3 regions of the Nocardia jiangsuensis genome follow, and region 3 is predicted to be linked to each of the others. Evidence: riboswitches for the same ligand, from Rfam matches in the RefSeq annotation. Region 3 holds a riboswitch; each other region holds the start of a gene.

Region 1 (5,084 bases), 740 kb from region 3:
GCCGCCCAGCTTGATCTGGTCGTCGGCGCGGCCGAGGAAGACCAGGCCTTCGCGGTCGTTGCGGACGAGGTCGCCGCTGCGGTAGGCGCGGTCCCAGCCGAGCGCGGGCAGCGGGGCGTACTTCTCCGCGTCCTTGGCCGGGTCCAGGTAGCGGGCAAGCCCGACCCCGCCGATCACCAGCTCGCCGGTCTCGCCCTCCGGCACCGGCTCGCCATCGACGTTCACCACCACCAGGTCCCAGCCGTCCAGCGGGAGCCCGATGCGCACCGGCGGCTCGCCGGTCAGCCTGGCGGCGCAGGCGACGACGGTGGCCTCGGTGGGGCCGTAGGTGTTCCACACCTCGCGGTCGGTGTCGCGGGCGAGCCGCTCGGCCAGCTCCGGCGGCACCGCCTCGCCGCCGAAGATGAGCATCCGGACGCCGTCCAGCGCCTCCGCGGGCCAGGTCGCGGCCAGCGTCGGGACGGTGGAGACCACGGTGACGCCGCGCCGCATGAGCCACGGGCCCAGGTCGGCACCGGTGCGCACCAGATCACGCGGGGCGGGGACCAGGCAGGCGCCGTTGCGCCAGGCCAGCCACATCTCCTCGCAGGAGGCGTCGAAGGCGACCGAGAGTCCGGCAAGCACCCGGTCGCCGGGGGCGATCGGCTCTTCCTGCAGGAAGAGGTTGTGCTCGGCGTCGACGAAGGCGGCGGCATTGCGGTGCGTCACCGCGACGCCCTTCGGGGTGCCGGTGGAGCCGGAGGTGAAGATGATCCAGGCGTCGTCGTCGGGGGTGGGCAGGTCGGCCCAGCCGCTGTCGTCGGCGGGCGCCTCGGCGGCATCGCGGGTGCCGGGCAGGATGCCGTCGGCGGTGACGATCACCGCCACCTTCGCCTCGCCGAAGACCAGCCGGGCGCGCTCCTCGGGGTCGTCCGCGTCCACCGGGACGTAGGCCGCGCCGCAGTAGAGCACCGCGAGGATGGTGACGTACAGCTCACGATTGCCGGAAGGTAGCCGAATGCCGACCCGGTCGCCGCGCCGCACCCCTGCCGCGGCGAGCCGGTTCATCGCTACCTCGATCTCGACCACGAGTTCCAGGTAGCTGAGCACCGTCTCGCCGTCGTCGATCGCGGCGGCGTCCGGGAATTCCTGCGCGGTAGCGGTGACGATGTCGACGAGCGTGCGCGGCGGCGCGGCGAGCGCGCCGCGGCGCAGCGGGTCGGGGAGCGTGGCCGTGCCGGGCGGCGCCGAACCGGGGGCAGCGGAATCGAGTTCCTCCGGATGGAGCTGTGGTCGGACCATGACGTCCCCACCACCTTTCATCGATGTGCCCACACTTCCCGCTCGTTCTGCCATGTTCGGGTTACCAGCGGGCGAACCCGGCGGCGACCGGTTGTTCACGCTACTCGGCCGGGCGGGCATCTGCGCTGGTCGAGCGGGTGCGTCGCTGTTCATCCGGCGTTCACCCGGCGACTCCTGCCTGGTGGGGTGCGCGCCGCGGGCGGGCTGTGATCTTCGCCGGAGCGGCCCTTGACAACCCGGGCGTGGCTTTGCCAGTCTTTTCGGCAGGTCATGAGTACCAGCGTTCAGCCCCGGCTTGCTGGTCGGCAACCCTCCTCCGCGGCGGGGTGCTCCGGGTGACGACCGGGCCGTCGTCCGACCGGACGCGGCAAGCGCGGACTCGGCACTCCTGATGTTGCGGGTCCCCGAATGTTGGGATGACGTGATGACCGCTGTTCTCGAACCGACCTGTGCCCCGCTCGCGGCGACCTCCGGTGACGACCTCGCCGTCCCGCTGGTGCAGGGCGGCACCGTCGGCTACGCGAACTTCGACTACGCCGCGAGCGCCCCCGCCATCGCCGCGGTGACCGAGCGGGTCTCGACGCTGCTGCCGTACTACGCCAGCGTGCACCGCGGCGCCGGCTACGCCTCCCGGGTCTCCACCGACTGCTACGAGAGCGCGCGCGGCACCGTCGGCGCCTTCTTCGACGCCGCCGAGGACCAGGTCACCGTCTTCACCCGCGGCACGACCGACTCGCTGAACCTGCTGGCCGGCTGCGTGCCGGGCGACACCGTTGTGCTCGACATCGAGCACCACGCCAACTTCCTGCCCTGGCTCGCAGGCGGCCGCCGGGTGGTGACCGCGGCCGACACCGTCGCCGAGACGCTGCGCAGGCTCGTCGCCGAGCTGTGCCGCGAGCCGGCCGCGCTGCTCGCCGTCACCGGTGCCTCCAATGTGACCGGGGAGCTGCTCCCGCTGCGCGAGCTGGCCGAGATCGCGCACCGCTGCGGGGCGCGGCTGCTGGTCGACGCGGCGCAGCTGGCGCCGCACCGGCGGATCTCACTGCGCGACACCGGGATCGACTACCTGGTGTGCTCGGGGCACAAGCTGTACGCGCCGTTCGGGGCCGGGGTGCTGGTCGGGCGGCGGGACTGGCTGGACGCGGCCGAGCCGTACCTGGCCGGGGGCGGTGCCGTCCGCTCCGTCTCGGTGACCGAGACCGAGTGGGCTACGGCGCCGCAGCGGCACGAGGGCGGGTCGCCGAATGTGCTCGGGGCGGCGGCGCTCGCCGCGGCCTGCGCGGCGCTCGCCGCGATTCCCGAGGAGCGGTTCGTCGCGCACGAGCGGGCGCTGACCGCGCGGCTGCGGGACGGGCTGGCCGGGGTGCCTGGCGTTTCGCAGCCGCGGATCTTCACCGACAGCGGGGAGGGGGTGGGGATCGTGGCCTTCACGGTGGCCGGGTTCGCGCCGGGGCACGTCGCGGCGTACCTCTCCGCGGAGCACGGGATCGGGGTGCGCGACGGGCGCTTCTGCGCGCACCCGCTGCTCGAGCGGCTCGGGTTGCCTGCCGCGCTGCGGGCCAGCGTCGGGGTGGGGACGACCGTCGAGCACGTGGACCGGCTGATCTCGGCGCTGCACACGCTGGTGCGCGGTGAGTCGGCCTGGTCCTACGCCGCCGAGGGCGGGGCGTGGAGCCCGGTCCCCGAAACCCGTCCGCTCGGCGCGGACGCCTTCGGCGCCGCGCCCTGCGCCGGATTCTGACCCCTGTATCGGGGCCTCGAGCGGCCGCCTCGACTCGGTTGCGCTTCGAGTCGGATGGCGGGCCGGGGCGGCCGGGCCGGACCATCGCCGTGGTCCGGCCCGGCCGACCACCTCTGCTCGGTGTACGAAGACTCAGCCCAGTTCGGTTGGCTGGTGGTAGCGGCCGTCGTAGTAGAGGAGCGGCGCCGCGGGCGACGCGCCCCGGGTCTCGTCGTGGACGTGGGTGACGAGCCCGGCGACGAAGGTGTGATCCCCGATGTCGAAGCGCTGGTGCACCACCGCGCGCAACCAGAGCGGTGTCTCGTGCAGCACCGGCTCACCGGACTCCAGCTCGGCCCAGAGCGCCGGATCGGCGAACCGCTCCGCTGCGCTGCGCGAGAACCGCTGCGCCAGCTCCCGCTGATGTGCCCCGAGGAAGTGGATCACCACCGACTCGGCGGCGCGCAGCGCGTCCAGGCTGGACGAGGTGTGCGCGATGTTGAACGACACCAGCGGCGGGTCCAGCGAGAGCGAGGCGAACGAGGTGGCGGTGAAGCCGACGGGGCCGTGCGCGGCCCGCAGCGTCACGATGGTGACGCCCGCCGGGTAGTGCCGCATGGAGGCGCGGTACTGCTCGGCGGTGATGCCGTCGGAACTGGGTGCACTCACAGCAACGAACGTACGCGGTTCAGCCCATGTCGACCGGCTGTCCGGCGGTGATCCGCACCAGTTCGGTGAACGAGGTGCGGAACAGCGTGCCCGGATGCCCACCCGCCGCCCACAGCTGCGGATGCGCGGCGAGCGCGGTGTCCACCCAGGTGGAGAGGTTCGCCGGGTGCCCGAGCGGGGCGACCCCGCCCGCGGGCTGCCCGGTGACCTCCCGCGTCAGCGCCTCGGGGGCGGGGGTGAGCGCGCCCTCCAGCCGCGCCGCCGTGCGCGCCAGGTGCACCGGCCGCGCACCGGCGACCAGGAGCAGCACCGGTTCGTCGTCCAGCAGGAAGACCTGGGCCTCGACGATGGCGCCAGGGTCGACGCCGAGGGCGCGGGCGGCGTCCTCGGCGGTATCGATGGGTTCGGGCCGGGTCAGGATCACGCCGTGGTGCCCCCGCGAGATCAGGGTGTCGGAGACCCGGATCGCGCCCGGTGGCAGGCTCGACTTGCGCATGCGACCAGGGTAGGGCCGTACCCCCGGTCCGGGGTCGCGGTTCGGCTGCCGCGCAGTCTCGATGCGGCAGTTGACGATCCGCGCTCAGTACTCGGGGTAGCCGCCCTCGGGGCCGAGCATCCGCTCGATCCGCGCCGAAACGATCTTGGCGAGCGTCGCCACCGTGCGATCGCCGCAGGCCTCGTGCAGCACGGAGTCGAAGGCGCGCTCCCTATCACCGGGGGAGAGCGCCAGCAACTCCAGCTCGACGGCATTGTGCAGGTCGTCGTGGTCGGAGTAGGGCCGCCCCGCGCTGATCCGCGCCGCCCAGGTGACGCAGCAGCAGCACTCGAAGAGCGCGTGCACCGCGCGGCCGTTCGGCATGGTGTTGAAGCGGTCGAGCCCGATTCCCTGATGCATCAGCATGGCGACCTCCGAGGGGCGAGAGGACCATCATCGGCTCCGCTCCGGTGCCCGCACCAGCACCGGAGCCCGGAATTTGCACAAGCTTTACAAGCCGGGGCCGCGCCTCGATACGCTGTACAAATGACTGATTGGCAGGCCTTCACGGTCGAGACGAAGGACCAGGTCGCCCAGGTGACGCTCACCGGGCCGGGCAAGGGCAACGCCATGGGCCCGGATTTCTGGCGCGAACTCCCGGAGATCTTCGACGGCCTCGCCGCCGACGCCGAGGTCCGCGCGATCGTGCTGACCGGCTCCGGCAAGCACTTCTCCTACGGGCTCGACCTGCCCGCGATGGCCGGTTCGTTCGGGCCGCTGCTGGCAGACAAGGCGCTGGCCGCGCCGCGCACCGCCTTCCTGAACGACATCCGCACCATGCAGGCGTCGATCACGGCGGTCGCGAACTGCGTCAAGCCGGTGATCGCCGCGGTCTCCGGCTGGTGCATCGGCGGCGGGCTGGACCTGATCGCCGCCGCG
Region 2 (5,084 bases), on a different contig from region 3:
GGCTTGCCGACCATCCACTCCAGCACCCGCATGCCGCCCATGGAGCCGCCGATCGCGGCGGCCAGCCGCTCGATGCCGAGCAGGTCGGCCAGCGCGATCTCGGCGGTCACCTGGTCGCGGATGGAGATCTCCGGGAACCGGCTGCCCCACGGCTTGCCGTCGGGGGCGGGGGCGGCGGGGCCGGTGCTGCCCTTGCAGCCGCCGAGCACATTGGTGGCGATCACGCACCACTCGTCGGTGTCCAGCGGGGCGCCGGGGCCGACCATGCCCTCCCACCAGCCGGGCGCGGGATTGTCCGGGGCGCTGGCGACGTGCGCGTCGCCGGTCAGCGCGTGCTCGACCAGGATCACGTTGTCCAGCGCGGGGGAGAGCTCGCCCCAGCGCTGCACGGCCAGCCGCACATCCGGGACGACAGCGCCGTTCTCCAGCTTGACGTCGCCCACCGCGATCACGCCGGACGTGCCGTCCGGTGGTGGCAGCAGGGCGGTGCCCGCTTCGATACCCACGGTCACGACGCCGCGTCGAAGCCCGCGCGCAGGTCGGCCAGGATGTCCTGCAGCCCCTCGATGCCGACGGCGAGCCGGACCAGCCCCGGCGTGACGCCGGAGCTCGCCTGCTCGTCCGGGGTGAGCTGGGAGTGCGTGGTGGAGGCCGGGTGGATCACCAGCGAGCGCACGTCGCCGATATTGGCGACATGGCTGTGCAGCGTCAGCGCGTCGACGAACTTCTTGCCCGCCTCGACGCCGCCCTTCAGCTCGAAGGCGATCACCGCGCCCGCGCCCTTCGGCGTCAGCTGCCTGCCGCGCTCGTACCAGGGCGAGGTGGGCAGCCCGGCGTAGGCGACCGAGGTCACCGCCGGGTGCGTGGCGAGGAACTCGGCGACCGCCTGCGCGTTCTGCACGTGCCGCTCCATGCGCAGGCTCAGCGTCTCGATGCCCTGGCTGATCAGGAAGGCGTTGAACGGCGAGACCGCGGAGCCGAGGTCGCGCAGCAGCTGCACCCGTGCCTTGAGCGCGAAGGCGGGCGCGCCGAGCTCGGCGAAGACTGCTCCGTGGTAGCTGGGGTCCGGGGTGGTGAAGCCGGGGAAGCGGTCCTCGCCGGATTCGGTCGTGCCGGTCCAGTCGAAGGTGCCGCCGTCGACGATCGCCCCGGCGATGGCGGCGCCGTGGCCGCCCAGGTACTTGGTGGCCGAGTGCACCACGATGTCGGCGCCGTGCTCCAGCGGCCGCAGCAGGTAGGGCGTGGCCACCGTGTTGTCGACGATAAGCGGGACGCCCGCGTCGTGCGCGACGGCGGAGATGCCGGGCAGGTCGAGGATGGCGCTGCTCGGGTTGGCGATGGTCTCGCCGTAGAACGCCTTGGTGTTCGGCCGGACGGCGCCGCGCCACTGCTCCAGGTCGTCCGGGTCGTCCACGAAGGAGACGGTGATGCCGAGCTTGGGCAGGGTGTAGTGGAAGAGGTTGTAGGTGCCGCCGTAGAGGTGCGGGCTGGAGACGATGTGGTCGCCCGCGTTGGCCAGGTTCAGGATGGCGAAGGTCTCGGCCGCCTGGCCGGAGGCGACGACCAGCGCCGCGACGCCACCCTCGAGGGCCGCGATCCGCTGCTCCACCACGTCCTGGGTGGGGTTCATGATCCGGGTGTAGATGTTGCCCGGCTCGGCGAGGCCGAAGAGCGCAGCGGCGTGCGCGGTGTCCCGGAAGGTGTAGGACGTGGTCTGGTAGATCGGCAGGGCACGGGCGTTGGTGCTGCCGTCGGGGGTCTGCCCCGCGTGCACCTGCTTGGTCTCGAAGGACCAGTTCGCGGTGGGGTCGGTCGTCTCGGTCACGTGTTACCTCCAGAAAGCGCGCTTGCTCCCGGCCGTCGGGAGCCGGGTCATCACCCGGAGCACCCCGCCGCTGCTGGAGGGTTGCCGGCCAGCAAGCCGGGGCTTCGCGCTGGCACTCATGACCTGTTCGACATCGTAACCGGACCGAGGTCTGCCGATCGAACCCGAGTGCGGGGCTATCCACAGGTGAGCGTTGTGAATGCGATCACAGGGGGTTCACGGGCGCTCTGGGCGGGTGGGTGCTGCGCCGCCCGTGGCTCTCGTCGTAGGCTCGAACGGTGAGCAAGGGGCGTGTCCTCGGTCACGCCGGACCTACTCGCGAGTAACGAGCCAGGGTCGCCGCAAGGGTGACCCTCGTCGTTCCCTGCGAGGTCGGGCAGCAGTACGCTTGTCTTGTTTGCACCACAGGGTCTCGCCGACCAAGCGGGACATCGATGTTGTCTGTTGGACAGCTGGGGTCCGCTCACAAGCGTGTTCGCCTGGCCGTGCAATGAGGGCACACACCCTAGGAGGACACGAAGATCCATGTCCAAGATCAAGGTTGAAGGCACCGTCGTAGAGCTCGACGGCGACGAGATGACGCGGATCATCTGGCAGTTCATCAAGGACAAGCTGGTCCACCCGTACCTCGATGTGAACCTCGAGTACTACGACCTCGGCATCGAGTACCGCGACAAGACCGACGACCAGGTCACCGTGGACGCCGCCGAGGCGATCAAGCGCCACGGCGTCGGGGTCAAGTGCGCCACGATCACCCCGGACGAGGCGCGGGTCGAGGAATTCGGGCTGAAGAAGATGTGGCGGTCGCCGAACGGCACCATCCGCAACATCCTCGGCGGCACGATCTTCCGCGCGCCGATCATCATCTCCAACGTCCCGCGGCTGGTGCCGGGCTGGACCAAGCCGATCATCATCGGCCGCCACGCCTTCGGTGACCAGTACCGCGCCACCGACTTCAAGGTGTTCGAGGCGGGCACCGTCACCCTCACCTTCACCCCGGAGGACGGCAGCGAGCCGATCGTGCACGAGGTCGTGAAGATGCCGGAGGCCGGCGGCGTCGTCATGGGCATGTACAACTTCAAGAAGTCCATCGAGGACTTCGCGCGGGCCTCGTTCAACTACGGCCTGCAGCAGAACTACCCGGTCTACATGTCGACCAAGAACACCATCCTCAAGGCCTACGACGGCATGTTCAAGGACACCTTCCAGGAGGTGTTCGACGCCGAGTTCAAGAGCCAGTTCGACGCCGCCGGGCTCACCTACGAGCACCGGCTGATCGACGACATGGTCGCCTCCTCCATGAAGTGGGAGGGCGGCTACGTCTGGGCCTGCAAGAACTACGACGGCGACGTGCAGTCCGACACCGTCGCGCAGGGCTTCGGATCGCTCGGCCTGATGACCTCGGTGCTGCTCACCCCGGACGGCCAGACCTGTGAGGCCGAGGCCGCGCACGGCACCGTGACCAGGCACTTCCGCCAGCACCAGCAGGGCAAGCCGACCTCGACCAACCCGATCGCGTCGATCTTCGCCTGGACCCGCGGGCTCGAGCACCGCGGCAAGCTGGACAACACCCCCGAGGTGATCGGCTTCGCGCAGACGCTCGAGGACGTCGTCATCAAGACGGTCGAGGGTGGTCAGATGACCAAGGATCTGGCCGCGCTGGTCGGCGGGGACCAGGGGTACCTGAGCACCGAGGAGTTCCTCGGCGCGCTCGACGTCAACCTGGCGCGCGCGCTGCGCTGATCTCGCTCGCGCAGGCCCCCGTTCCGCTGCTCGCGGAGCGGGGGTTTTGCGATTGACAAGGCCCCGCGTCGGCACAAGAGTGGTCAGCAGAGGGATATGGGGGCCGGCGATGCGGGGAGGGTTCTACAACCATGTGGACGATCCTGACGAATTCTGGGACGACGAGCCGATCACGCGGCGGGCCGCTCCGCCCGTCGCAGCGGTGGCGGCCGAGCCGCCGCCACTGACGGAGCCCGCCCCGTCCACCGTCGCTTCGCCGCGCGTCTCCATGGCGATCGACGGGGGATGTCTCCCTATCGGAATTTCGACGAGCCCGGGGTGGCGACCCGGGCCGGGGGTGGCCGGTGAACTCATGGCGGCGTACCGGGCAGCCGTGGCTGAGCGCCTCGAGCAGCTGTGTGGCAGCGGCAGCTGGCCAACCGAGCGACAAATCTCGGATGCGGCTGTTCCCGATCTCCGGACCATGCTGACGGTGCTGCTGGAGACCCGCACCTGGGACGAGTACAGCAGGCTCTCCAGCGAGCTGATCGGCAACGGGCGGGTTCCATGCGGCGGGCCGGGCCGTCGTGCACGGGGAGCACGCCGTCACCATGATCGCCGACCGGACGTACATCCGCTCGATCGCGGTGCGCGGGGAATGGGCCGCGACGGCCCATCCCGACGAGGTCTGCGACGAGATTCTCGGCTGCGCGGACAGGATCCGCTCGGTACGCCCGCGGCTCGGCGCGCGCGGGGACTATTCACGCTGGACGGACACCGAGCTCGAACACGAACTCGATCTGCACCGGCTCCGACTACTCGATTCCGAGGTGCACCGTGACCGATGAAGTGGGCGTGAGCATCGCCGCGATGCGCTTGGCCGTTCGGAGCTGGCAGGAAGCCGCCGTCAGCGTCGGCGAGGGTGTCGGTACGACATCGAAACTCGAGATCGCGGCGACGCACGCCGGAACATTCGCGGAGGCCCTCGGCAAATACCAACCGGCACCCGGGTACTTCCGTGACCGGCTGAGCGAAGGCGTCACGGTCCTCGAGGACATCGCGGAAGTCCTGAACGCGGCCTGCAACGCCCATGAGGCCGAGGAGCGGGCGAGCACGGGCCAGCTGACGAAGCTGGAGAGCGAGATATGAGCGGCGACCGGGCGAGCCTCATCGACAAGATCTCGTACATCAGGGAGAAGAAGGATCGAATCGGCGATCTCCCGGCGAAGGTGGACGACTATGCCGGGGTTCTCGTGTCGCACGTCCGGGCCAGCGGTTACGGAAGCGCTGTCGTGAACCCGCTCGGGGCGCTGAGCGTCGAGGACGCGGTCGACGAGATCTGGCGGGAACGAGACAAAGCGAACAGCGCCATCCGGGAGACCTGGGCGAAGCTGGACCAGCTCGATCCCGATCTCGAAGTGCCGGTGCGGTTCATCGATGTCGCGAACGAGTGGCGCGGGCTCAGGAACACCCTCATCGAAGTCGGGAACAACTTCAACGACACCAATCTCGCCAGCGAATGGCAGGGTGCCGCAGC
Region 3 (5,084 bases):
TGATCACGTTGCCGTCGGTGACCGCGGGCTCGTTCCTGTAGTGCGCGCTGCCCGCGTAGCCGCTGGCCGCGAGGTAGCCGGGGTCGTTGCTGGTGTGCGCCCTGGTGTCGAGCAGCCCGGCCTTGGCGAGCCCGAAGGTGGCGCCGCAGATGGCGGCGACCGGGCGTCCTGCGTCGAGGAAGCCGCGGGCCAGCCCGGCGAAGCCCGCCAGCTCGTCGCCCTGATCCCAGAGGTTCGCCCCCGGCAGGATGAGCGCCGCCGCCCGGTCGAGGTCGACCTCGGCCAGGTCGACGTCGGGCAGGACGCGCATGCCGCCGCCGGTGGTCACCGGCTCGGTGTCGCGGCCGACCGTGCGCACCGCGAGCGAGCCCGGCTCGCGCTGCAGCTCGGGGTTGTTGAGGTAGGCGATGGCGGCCCCGACCTCCCAGTCGGCCAGGGTGTCGTAGACCGCCGTGTACACGATGCGAGGTTCCGAAGTCATGACAGCATACTGTCAAATCTGACAGGATGCTGTCAATGGCTCAGCCCAGCGCGTGGTCCAGGTCCGCGATCAGGTCCTCGACGTCCTCCAGGCCGACCGAGATGCGGACGACGCCGTCGGTGAGCCCGATCCCGGCCCGCCCCTCCGCGCCCATGGCCCGGTGCGTGGTGGTGGCCGGGTGCGTGATCAGCGTCTTGGCGTCGCCGAGGTTGTTCGAGATGTCGACCACCCGCAGCCGGTTCAGCACCTCGAAGGCGCGCTTCTTGCCCTCACCGTCGCCGGCGGCGAGCTCGAAGGTGACCACGGTGCCGCCGCCGCTCATCTGCGCGGTGGCGAGATCGTGCTGCGGGTGCGTCTCCAGGAACGGGTAGCGCACCCAGCCGACCGCCGGGTGACCCTCCAGGAAGCGGGCGACCTTGAGCGCCGACTCGGTGGAGTGCTTCACACGCAGCGGCATGGTCTCCAGCCCCTTGAGCAGGGTCCACGCGTTGAACGGGCTGAGCGCGGGGCCGGTGTGCCGCATGAGCGTCTTCACCGGGCCGTCGATGTACTCCCGGTCGCCGAGGATGGCGCCGCCGAGCACCCGGCCCTGGCCGTCGATGTGCTTGGTGCCGGAGTAGACCACCACGTCGGCGCCGAGCTCCAGGCTGCGCTGTAGCAGCGGGGTGGCGAAGACATTGTCCAGCACCACCTTCGCGCCCGCCGCGTGCGCGAGCTCGCTGACCCGCCGCACGTCGACCAGGTTCTGCATGGGGTTGGCCGGGGTCTCGAAGAAGACCGCCTGGGTCGGCACCGAGAGCGCCTGCTCCCACTGGTCCAGATCCTCGCCGTCGACGAAGACCGTCCGCACGCCCCAGCGCGGCAGGATCTCGTTGGCCACCACGAAGCAGGAGCCGAAGAGGCTGCGCGCGGCGACCAACCGGTCGCCCGCCTTCAGCAGCGCGCCGAGCGCGGTGAAGACCGCCGCCATGCCGCTCGCGGTGGCGAAACACGCCTCCGCGCCGTCGATCAGCCGCATCCGCTCCTCGAAGACGGCGACCGTCGGGTTGCCGTAGCGGGAGTAGACGAAGTGCTCGACGTCGCCGGTGAAGGCGGCCTCGGCCGCCTCGGCGCTCTCGTAGACGAAGCCGGAGGTGAGGTAGAGCGCCTCGGAGGTCTCCTCGAACCCCGAGCGGCGCAGCCCGCCGCGCACGCCGAGCGTGGCCGGGCCGACGTTCTCCGGCAGCGGCCGCTCGAAGGAGCCGCCGGTGATCACGACTGCCGCCAGGGCAGGCCGTCGGCGCGCCAGCCCGCGATGCCGCGGCGGCCGTCGCCGTCCAGCGGGCCCTCGAAGCCGTCGATCACGTTGTAGGAGGGGGCGATTCCGGCGCCGGTCGCCAGGCTGGCGGCGTGCGCCGAGCGCTGGCCGGAGCGACACAGGAACACGACCGGGGCCGCCGGATCGCGCCCGGCCAAGGCCTGGTTCAGTTGCTCGAGGAAGGCCGGGTTCGGTGTGCCGGTGCCGTCCACCCACTCGATCAGCGCGGTCGGCCGGTCCACCTCGGTGGTGTCCGGGACCCCGACCCAGCGCCACTCGGCCTCGGTGCGCACGTCGACCAGCACCGCGGACGGATTGTCGCGCAGCAACTCCCACGCCTGCTTCGGGGTGATGTCACCGGCATAACTCATGTCGAACCTCCTGTGATCCACGCTTGCCGCACGGGAACGCCACATACGGCCAGGTCGTCACCCGGAGCACCCCGCCGCGGAGGAGGGTTGCCGACCAGCCGAGCCGGGGCTTGACGCTGGTTCTCATGACCTTGCGATCCGAGATTGCCCCGGGAAAGCGGGTGCTGTCAACACGAGTTCTCCCGCGTCCGGGCGCGTCATCCGCAGACCAGCCAGCGGTCGCCTTCCTTCGCCAGGTTCCAGGTGACGGTGGCCGTGCGGCCGTCCACCCGCGTGGTCACCGTGATCCGGCCGCGCTCGCCGTCGACCACCGGGTTCACCAACTCGGCGACCTCGATATCGGTGCTGGTTTCCGGCCCGCCCAGCTGCTCGGCGAGCGGGGAGGCGGCCTCGTCGAAGCCGGGGCAGGCGGTGCCGGGCGGGGGCACCAGATCGCTGCGGCCGCGGGCGTCGGCGTAGTTGCGCACCGCCGCCGCCAGCTTGTCCGCCTCTGTGACATTTTTCTCAGCGGGCGAGAGCACCCCGGCGATCACGATTCCCACCAGGACCAGCACCACGAGCACCCCCGCCGCCACGAACGGCACGATCGATCGGACTTCCGGCTCGTCGCCACCGGGCTGCTGCTCGCTCATCCCCCGATGATCACCGATGACCTGGGCCGTCGGCGCACCGGCCCCGGCAGGATACGCGCTGCGTACCCGGGTCGCGGGCCGCGCGGAGCAGGGCCGATAGAATGGCTGCTTGCGACTCGTGCCGGAGCCGCCGTCCGTTGCTCCGGGGAGAATGGGAGCGCGGTTCCGGACCGATCTCAGGTTAGCCTGGGCTAAGTAGACGCCAGATGAACGTATCGACCGAAGGTGCGCGTGAACATGACCGAACAGAGTGAGGCGGCCCGGCCGCTCCGCATTGCGATCGTGGGTGCAGGCCCGGCCGGGATCTACGCCGCCGACGCGCTGATGAAGTCCGACACGGACGTCTCCATCGACCTCTACGAGCGGATGCCGGCGCCGTTCGGCCTGATCCGCTACGGCGTCGCGCCGGACCACCCGCGGATCAAGGGCATCATCACCGCGCTGCACAAGGTGCTGGACAAGGAGCAGGTGCGGCTGCTCGGCAACATCGACTACGGCACCGACATCACCCTGGACGATCTGCGCCGCTTCTACGACGCCGTGATCTTCTCCACCGGCGCCAACGCCGACCGCGCGCTCACCATCCCCGGCATCGAGCTGGACGGCTCCTACGGCGCCGCCGACTTCGTCTCCTGGTACGACGGCCACCCGGACGTTCCGCGCAGCTGGCCGCTGGAGGCGGAGAAGGTCGCGGTGCTCGGCGTCGGCAACGTCGCGCTGGACATCGCCCGCGTGCTCGCCAAGACCGGCGACGAGCTGCTGCCGACCGAGATCCCGCCGAACGTCTACGCGGGCCTCAAGCAGAACAAGGCCGTCGAGGTGCACGTCTTCGGCCGCCGCGGCCCCGCGCAGGCCAAGTTCACCCCGCTGGAGCTGCGCGAGCTGGACCATTCGCCGACCATCGAGGTCATCGTCGATCCGCAGGACATCGACTACGACGAGGGCTCCGAGGCCGCGCGCAGGCACTCCAAGCAGGTCGACATGGTCGCCAACACGCTGGAGCAGTGGGCCATCCGCGACCAGGGCGACCGCCCGCACAAGCTCTTCCTGCACTTCTTCGAGGCGCCGACCGAGGTGGTCGGCGACGCCGACGGCAAGGTCGTCGGGCTGCGCACCGAGCGCACCCAGCTGGACGGCACCGGCAACGTCAAGGGCACCGGCGAGTACCGCGACTGGGAGGTGCAGGCCGTGTATCGCGCAGTCGGCTACCTGTCGCAGAACGTCACCCAGCTGCCCTTCGACGACCAGGCCGGCACCGTGCCGAACGAGGCGGGCCGCGTCCTGATCGACGAGAACGCCGACGGCCCGGCCCGCTACCTGCCCGGCACCTACGTGACCGGCTGGATCAAGCGCGGCCCGGTCGGCCTGATCGGCCACACCAAGGGCGACGCCAACGAGACCGTCGCCTGCCTGCTCGACGACAGCAAGAACTTCCCGCGCGCCGAGAACCCCGACCCGGCGGCCGTTGTCGAGTTCCTCGAGGGCAAGGGCGTGCCCTATACCACCTGGCAGGGCTGGTACCGCCTGGACGCGCACGAGCGCTCGCTGGGCGAGCCGGAGGGCCGCGAGCGGGTCAAGGTCGTGGAGCGCGAGGACATGCTGCGCGCCAGCGAGCCGAACAAGGTCTAGCCCGCGGCCGGGCGCGACGCCTGCCGGAACGCAGGAGTCCGGCAGGCGACAGCCGCGCCCACCTCGAGGCATTCTGTACACGTGTTCGATGCCCACGTCCACATCTTCGACCCGCGGTTCCCGCTGGCCGAGAACGAGGGACACCTGCCCTCCTCCTACACCGTCGCCGACTATCGAAAGCGCATGGCGCGCTTCGACATCAGCGGCGGCGCCGTGGTCAGCGGCTCCTTCCAGGGGACCGACCAGAGCTACCTGAAAGCCGCGCTCGCCGAGCTCGGCGCAGGGTGGGTCGGGGTGACCCGGCTGGACCTCGACGCCTCCGACGAGGAGATCCAGCAGCTGAACAAGATCGGCGTGCGCGCGCTGCGCTTCAATCTGAAGCGCGCGGCGGGCGACATCACCCAGCTCACCCAGCAGGCGGTGCGGGCCCACGACATCGCGGGCTGGCACGTCGAGCTGTATATCGACGGTCAGATGCTGGCCTCGCTGCAACCCGTCGTCACCAAGCTGCCCGCGCTCTCCGTCGACCACCTCGGCATGTCCGCCGAAGCCGTGCCGTACCTCCTCGACCTGGTCGACCGCGGCGCCCGCGTGAAGGCCACCGGCTTCGGCCGCGTCCAGATGCGCGTCCCCGACACCCTGCGCCGCATCCACGCCGTCAACCCCAGCGCACT

The links. Region 3 has a riboswitch for S-adenosylmethionine ahead of ACFO0B_RS15475 (rhodanese-like domain-containing protein). Riboswitches for the same ligand answer to the same signal wherever they lie in the genome.
Region 1: linked by a shared signal. The riboswitch ahead of ACFO0B_RS18970 (aminotransferase class V-fold PLP-dependent enzyme) and the one ahead of ACFO0B_RS15475 (rhodanese-like domain-containing protein) in region 3 are both predicted to bind S-adenosylmethionine.
Region 2: linked by a shared signal. The riboswitch ahead of ACFO0B_RS21960 (bifunctional o-acetylhomoserine/o-acetylserine sulfhydrylase) and the one ahead of ACFO0B_RS15475 (rhodanese-like domain-containing protein) in region 3 are both predicted to bind S-adenosylmethionine.

The regions. Positions count from the first base shown of each region.
Region 1 is NZ_JBHSAX010000014.1:996,719-1,001,802, forward strand. Features, by position in the region: gene ACFO0B_RS18965 (Pls/PosA family non-ribosomal peptide synthetase) at 1-1,302, opposite strand, end outside; SAM riboswitch class IV at 1,548-1,661, shown strand; gene ACFO0B_RS18970 (aminotransferase class V-fold PLP-dependent enzyme) at 1,706-3,022, shown strand; gene ACFO0B_RS18975 (flavin reductase family protein) at 3,155-3,619, opposite strand; gene ACFO0B_RS18980 (YbaK/EbsC family protein) at 3,690-4,166, opposite strand; gene ACFO0B_RS18985 (2-oxo-4-hydroxy-4-carboxy-5-ureidoimidazoline decarboxylase) at 4,251-4,571, opposite strand; gene ACFO0B_RS18990 (crotonase/enoyl-CoA hydratase family protein) at 4,692-5,084, shown strand, end outside.
Region 2 is NZ_JBHSAX010000017.1:625,896-630,979, forward strand. Features, by position in the region: gene metX (homoserine O-acetyltransferase MetX) at 1-512, opposite strand, end outside; gene ACFO0B_RS21960 (bifunctional o-acetylhomoserine/o-acetylserine sulfhydrylase) at 509-1,825, opposite strand; SAM riboswitch class IV at 1,839-1,949, opposite strand; gene ACFO0B_RS21965 (NADP-dependent isocitrate dehydrogenase) at 2,351-3,568, shown strand; gene ACFO0B_RS21970 (hypothetical protein) at 4,135-4,395, shown strand; gene ACFO0B_RS21975 (hypothetical protein) at 4,385-4,696, shown strand; gene ACFO0B_RS21980 (hypothetical protein) at 4,693-5,084, shown strand, end outside.
Region 3 is NZ_JBHSAX010000014.1:253,777-258,860, forward strand. Features, by position in the region: gene ACFO0B_RS15465 (DJ-1/PfpI family protein) at 1-481, opposite strand, end outside; gene ACFO0B_RS15470 (O-succinylhomoserine sulfhydrylase) at 522-1,736, opposite strand; gene ACFO0B_RS15475 (rhodanese-like domain-containing protein) at 1,733-2,149, opposite strand; SAM riboswitch class IV at 2,164-2,280, opposite strand; gene ACFO0B_RS15480 (Rv0361 family membrane protein) at 2,347-2,781, opposite strand; gene ACFO0B_RS15485 (FAD-dependent oxidoreductase) at 3,019-4,410, shown strand; gene ACFO0B_RS15490 (amidohydrolase family protein) at 4,492-5,084, shown strand, end outside.